DNA from 2 places in the Psychrosphaera haliotis genome. Region 1 is predicted to be linked to the other one. Evidence: predicted binding sites of a transcription regulator. Region 1 holds the regulator's gene; the other holds the start of a gene.

Evidence for each region. The regulator FNR, encoded in region 1, switches genes on or off when oxygen is low (the NO sensors DNR and NnrR bind a similar motif). The targets are predictions, from matches to a motif close to TTGATCTAGATCAA.
Region 2: the regulator FNR is predicted to act here: its motif matches at 1,170-1,183, upstream of ABD009_RS12320 (DUF3149 domain-containing protein).

Annotation. Positions count from the first base shown of each region.
Region 1 covers NZ_BAAAFQ010000001.1:181,804-185,230, reverse strand. Annotated here, with positions in the region: gene ABD009_RS00815 (heavy metal translocating P-type ATPase) at 1-593, shown strand, start outside; gene ccoS (cbb3-type cytochrome oxidase assembly protein CcoS) at 590-820, shown strand; gene ABD009_RS00805 (sulfite exporter TauE/SafE family protein) at 859-1,533, shown strand; gene fnr (fumarate/nitrate reduction transcriptional regulator Fnr) at 1,530-2,255, shown strand; gene uspE (universal stress protein UspE) at 2,352-3,275, shown strand; gene ttcA (tRNA 2-thiocytidine(32) synthetase TtcA) at 3,335-3,427, shown strand, end outside.
Region 2 covers NZ_BAAAFQ010000010.1:17,872-21,298, forward strand. Annotated here, with positions in the region: gene ABD009_RS12315 (TonB-dependent receptor) at 1-1,074, opposite strand, end outside; gene ABD009_RS12320 (DUF3149 domain-containing protein) at 1,289-1,525, shown strand; gene ABD009_RS12325 (porin family protein) at 1,522-3,204, opposite strand; gene ABD009_RS12330 (XrtA-associated tyrosine autokinase) at 3,211-3,427, opposite strand, start outside.

The DNA of each region.
Region 1 (3,427 bases):
TAGAAGCAAGTGATGTTAACGTTTATGTTGTGATCAACGATAAGCTTGTTGTGCGCTTTTTAGCGGAAGATAAATTGCGTGAGGACGCTCAAAAAACCTTAAACGCCCTAAACGAATTAGGTAAAAACTTAATCATGCTAACGGGTGACTCAAGTATTCATGCCGCTAAATTGGTACACCGTTTACCTCTAAAAGAAGTGAGAACTGGTTGTTCACCAAAGTTTAAAGCAAACTATATACAAGAACTACAAAAGCAAGGCCAATCTACTCTTATGGTTGGAGATGGGATTAATGACGCCCCTGTACTTGCAAGTTCCGATGTAAGTTTAGCAATGGGTGATGGTGCTGATATTACAAAACAAGTAGCCGATGTGATTGTGGCGAACAACTCCTTAAACGCTGTTGCTACTCTACTTGAAAACGCTGCTAAAACCCGTCGTATCATTAAACAGAATTTATATTGGGCGTTAGTTTATAATTTGAGTATATTACCCATTGCTATGATGGGTTTCGTTCCTCCCTATATCGCAGTAATAGGCATGTCCGCTAGTTCCATTATTGTCGTGAGCAACTCGTTGAGGTTATTAAAATGAATATCATCTACTATCTAATCCCAGTCGCTATTTTGTTTATGGTCATTGGCGTTATCGCTTTTTTTTGGGCAACAAAGTCAGAGCAATTTGAAGACCTAGAGAAGCAGGGTTTATCAATTTTAATGGATGACGTAAAGCCAGCTAAAACTGATTCAGGTGACGAAACAACAGCAGCTACAAAAACTGCGCCGTTAGAGTCTGCGTCAAGTTCAAAAAATGAACTTTAAATGTTTAGCCGTAAACATACCCCTGGCCAAATAACTCAGTGACCTTATTAATAACGGCATTCATCATGGGGCTAATGGGCGTTGCACATTGTGTTGCGATGTGTGGCTCTCTTTCTATGGCGCTTGGTTTTTCTGTTCCTCATAACAAAAGTTTTATTACCTATGCCAGTGTCATTAGTGTCTCTAGAATTTTGGGATACGGCTTTATTGGTTTTATCGCAAACCTATTTACTCAATCTTTCCTCTCAATTACTAATGGCAGCGTTCTATTGCTATCGGTTGTTTCAAGTATATTTATGATTGGTATAGGTCTTCACATCGCTAAGATCTCAAATTTTGTTCTTTATGTTGAAGTTATTGGTAAACGACTGAACAAATACCTAGAACCTTTAAAGAAAAAAATTCTTCCAATCGATAGCTTAGCAAAGTGTGTTGGCTATGGTTTGTTATGGGGCTTTTTGCCTTGTGGTTTAATCTATACCGCATTAACTTTGGCGTTAGTTGCAGAAAGCCCTGTTCACGGCGGCCTTGTAATGTTTTGTTTTGGCTTGGGCACTTTACCAGCTGTAGTCGGAATGACTGTCTTTAATAGCCAATTAAACCAACAAATGAAAAACAAAAAAAATCGGCTATTTTTTGGCGCTGTGATCGTTATAATGGCGTTATATCAGTTATACCTCACATACCAAAAGTTTACAGGATTACAGCAATGACAGGTACTAAGCAAAAACATAATTGTGGCTCTTTTTCAATTAGCTGTACCAACTGTAATTTAAGCCAGCTGTGCATTCCTTTTACACTCGAAGACAGTGAGCTGGAAAAGCTTGATGATTTAATTGAACGAAAAAAGCCATATCAAAAAAATCAAACTCTGTTTGATGCGGGTCAACCACTAAAAACCTTATTCGCTGTTCGTTCTGGTAGCTTTAAATCCTATTTAGTGGACGATGATGGTACTGAACAAATCACAGCCTTCCACCTGCCTGGAGATATTATTGGCTTTGATGCCCTTTCCACAAATAGCCATATTACCTATTCACAAGCGATGGAAACCTCAATGGTCTGTGAAATACCTTATACAACTATTGAAGATCTTTCAGGGCATATGCCCAACCTTAGGCAGCAAATAACACGTTTAATGAGTAACGAAATAAAAAGCGACCAATCCATGTTTATGTTACTCAATAAAAAAACCGCCGAGCAACGTATATGCAGTTTTATTTCCACCTTATCAAATCGATTTAGCGAACGTAATTTGTCGTCAACTACATTCAGGTTGCCAATGACACGTGCTGAAATAGGCAATTACTTAGGACTAACGGTTGAGACGGTGAGTCGAATATTTAGTAAATTACAAAAGCTCGGCATTATTGCTATTGATGGTAAGTTTATTAGCGTGTTAGATCTCCCTAAAGTTGAGAACTTAGTTAATTAAAAGAACGTTCATTTATTGATTTACTTCAATGTTTTCATAACCAAATTCTATTATTTTTACTAAACTTAAACTGTTAGGGAAAATTAAGGATAGATTATGAATAATTTTAAAAATGTTTTAGTTGTAATAGACCCCACAGAAGATGACCAAAAGGCGTTTTCAAGAGCCTTAGAACTTGCCGAAAAGCAACCGATTAGCATCACTCTATTTCTTTCCATTTATGATTTTTCTTACGAAATGACGACAATGTTGTCTTCAGATGAACGTCATAACATGCGAGACGCTGTAATTGCAGATAGAACTGCGTGGTTAGAAGGTTTAGTAAAAGAGAACGACACTGATATCAAAGTATTAAGTAAAGTTGTTTGGCACAATCGCCCCTACGAAAGCATAATCAAAGAAGTCATTGACGGTAACTATGACTTAGTTATCAAAGGAACGCATAGCCACGACACGTTAAAGTCCGTACTGTTTACTCCTACCGATTGGCACCTACTTAGAAAGTGCCCTGTTTCAGTGTTACTGGTTAAAGAACACGCATGGCCAGCGCATGGCAAAGTATTAGCAGCCGTTAGTGCTGGAGTGGAAGACGAACAACATCAAGACTTAAATAATTTAATTATTAGCAATGCAATCAGCATGGCTGACTTATTAGAATCTGATACACACCTTATGAATGCCTACCCTCCAACGCCTGTTAACATAGCAGTGGAAATTCCTGAGTTTGATCCTAATGAATATAACTCAACTATGAAAAGCTTCCATGTGAAGTCCATGGAGAGCTTAGCGAACAAACATCAGGTACCTAGCACTCGATGCCATGTGATAGAAGGTATGCCGGAAGATGTTATACCTAGAGTAGCAAAAGATTTAGACGCTGAGTTAGTGGTTATGGGAACTGTTGGCCGTCAAGGTATCACCGCTGCGCTTATTGGAAATACCGCAGAACATGTGATGGATAACATTAACTGTGACCTTTTAGCCATTAAGCCATCGGACTTTGATTGTCCGATCAAATAGTTGTTAAATCGGCAGGCATAGGTAAAATAGGCGCCCTTTTATATTAGACGCAGTTTAACATGAACAATACAGACCCTAGAAAAGCTATCCACGAGCAAAATAAACTTGAGAAAAGATTACGTAATCGTGTGGGTAAAGCAATAGCTGAATAC
Region 2 (3,427 bases), on a different contig from region 1:
ACCAGGAATACCGTATAGACGGTCAAGGTAACCAACAGAAATACCAACAAAACCATTATCAAGTAGTAAGCTTGCGCCTACGTTAAAGCCTTTTGAGCGAGAAGCACTATTTTCTAGCAGTTGTGAGCCGTGAACTTCCTCATGCTCGTCATGGTCATCGTGATCTTCGTCATGATCTTCATCATGCTCGTCATGTAACTCAGGGTTGCCTGGAACTTTATAGTCGCTGCTGTCGCGATAAAAACCATCTCCGTGCAAGGCAATATCATTACTACCAATCGCATTTTCAATGCCTGTATTTACTGCAACAGAAAACTCAGATTCATCAGCTACATCGCCAAAAGACAATTGAACTTCAGCACTTTCTTCCATTGCTTTAGGAACACGATTATCAACAACATTTACAACGCCGCCAATAGCACCACTGCCATAGAATAAAGTAGCAGGGCCACGTAACACTTCAATTTGTTTAACGGTACTGGTTTCTGTAGATACTACGTGATCTGGACCAACTCTAGATGCATCGCCTACATCTAAGCCGTTTTGCGCTATTAATACACGTGGGCCATCAAGGCCTCTAATAATTGGTGTGCTACTAACAGGGCCGTAGTAAGAAGAGTGAACACCTAACTCGCCTTTTAGCGTTTCGCCTAAAGTAGACGCGTGTTTATTTTTTAACTCTTCGTCGCTCAGCACAGTAATTGGCGTAGCAGACTCTAATGTTGAACCATGCAAAGGCGTAGCGGTAACGTCAATTCGTTCAATAAGTGCAGGAGACAATACAATATTGTAAAGGCTTGTTTGTTCCGATAAGCCTACTGAGGCATGGTTATAACCCGCTGCAACAATATGCAGCTCGTCAGCATGTTGCACTTGCTCCATCACTTTAAAGCGACCATTGGCATCTGTTTTAAGAACAATAGTGCTACCGTGAACTGAAATTTTAGCATTGGAAATTGGCTTTCCTTTGCCGTCGGTAACAACACCTTCAATATTATGGGCAGCAAGCGCTGAGCTCACCACTAACGCACTGGCAACAGACGCTCCAGATAAAAGTAACTTTCTAAAAGACACAACAAATTTCTCTTCTAATGAATCAAGTAAGTCGATGATACACTATATCATAACAATGTAAATGGAATGATATTCAAAATTTTAAACCAATAAACATGATCTATATCAATAGTTGAATCGGTTGGGATTTTGTTGCTAAAAAAGTGTGATCTAGATCATATAAGAAAGTACTGCGAAGCCTAAAGTATAAGCATACCAATTAGGAGATAATATTATGTTTACTGACTTTAATCTTGAATCAATGTTTCGCGACTTTATGAGTGATCCAGTGTTATGGATGAGCTTTGGAATTTTAGCCCTAACACTAGGCTTAATGGTTTTTTATACTTGGTACTTCATTAAAAACGTAATTGACGCAGAAATTCCAATTGAAGAGTTACAGCAAGAAGAAACAAAAAATGATGGCTCAGACCACACCAATGGCCTAAACCTTAACTCACACGCTCACTAAAATTGATAGGTATACTGCAATTCCAACCGAGTATCCTTTCGATTTTGAGTTCCTGAATTTCCGTCGTTATCAAAACGGCGGATGTTCAATTTCCCCGTCGCTTTTCGCGTTAACCTACGTTCCAAACCTATGCTTGCTTGAAAGCCTTCTCTATTGCCACTCGTACCATTTGAAGTGACGTCAGTCTCATTCACAGAAGTAACAAATGAAGTACGACGAGACATTCTATGGTTAAACAAAACGGACCATTGCTCGCTGTCCTGCTCACTGCCAAAGGCTTCATTTTGAAGTTCTAAAAACTCTTGGGTGCCCTTGCTATATGCCAAGGTTAAAGTGCTCTTTTTACCTCTATAAGTAATTTGCGCATTTGCAGCTTTACTCAAAGTTAACACTTCTTGTATCAAATAGTTGTTGTCAAAAAACTCAAAGTAAACTCGGCTAGGGTTAGGGATCTCAGGGAAACCAGATAAAGGAATACAAGCTTCTCGGAATGTCAGTGCCGGATTACAACTATAAACGCCTGCAGAAACCGCCTCATTTACTAAACGCGATGTACTGCCTAAGTCTTCGCTATAACCAACATTGATGTCCCAATTGTTACCGGTTTTTCGGTAAGAAAAGTTATGTGACTCACCATAAAATCGACGACTATTTTGATAACTTAATAAAGTACGTTTACTTGGCTCAAACACAACTCGATAGCCAACAAAAGTATCATCAAAGTCTTCACTGTCGTTAAACTGAGATTGTCCTTTTGAATCTTTATTTACAGTGACCGCCACAAACGAGCGCTTGCCAAAACGCCAAGCTAAACCAGCACCATAATACTCATTGTCTAAATTAGAGGAATCAAAATTATTATTCGCGATGGAGTTTCTGCTTTTTTCACCGTTAACCACCATGTCGAATGAAGACCAAATTGGTACTTGCACATTAAACGACGCGGCTAAGTAATCTTGACGACCACGAATATCTCTATTTATTGAATTACCATTAACAATAAAACTGCCTCTAACCTTGTTTGCTTGTCGGCCAAACATTAAACGCAGCTCAGCATTTTGCGTATCACCTTTATTAAGGTTGATAGCTCTATTGCTGGTTTCTTCTAAATCGTTTTCGTTGTAATCAGTGGTGGTAAAGTTATAACTTAAGCTGTTTTGCCAGTGCGAACCTGACTTGTTTTTTAACGTTAAACCCACCGTACCGCTGTCTACGTCAATGTATTCACCTTGTGAAAATATAGGATCTGACACACCAGCAAAACGTTGATCGATATTTTGATTACGGCGACTGCCATTGACCGACAAAACCACTCTGTCTTTAACAAAACCAAACTGGTTATTTAACGAAACATCACTGTAAGAAGAATCACCAATGTCTGAATTAAGTTGTTTGATATTTGTGTGCGATAAATTCCACGTACCGTTCCACACTGGTCCAGTGGCAATCATAGAAATACCAGGGCTAAGCAATAGCGCCTGATGGCCTTCTTCAATTGGCGTATCAAAATTAACGCCGCTAAAATCTGCTTCGCCAATATAAGTATAGGTAGAGGATATAACCGGTTTAATTTCTATTTCTGTGGCGTGCGTCAGTGCCGACGTTGTTAAGCCTAAAACACCATAAACCGCAGATAGAACAAAGCGGTTTGAACTTCCTTTTCTCTGCGCCTTTTTCATCGTGCGTTATGCCCCAGTTCCGTAGTAATAACCATAACCTTGAGTTTCTGAAGGATCCGTCACTTTATTAAGTACAAAACCTACCGCCATAGACTCAGGTAACAAATCAACAGCCTGCTTAACTTCAGATACTTTAGACTTAAACTCTTCAACCACAATCACGCCTTGGCCGCATTGCTCAGCCATTAAGGCAGTTTCGTTTACACCTAATAATGGTGGGCAA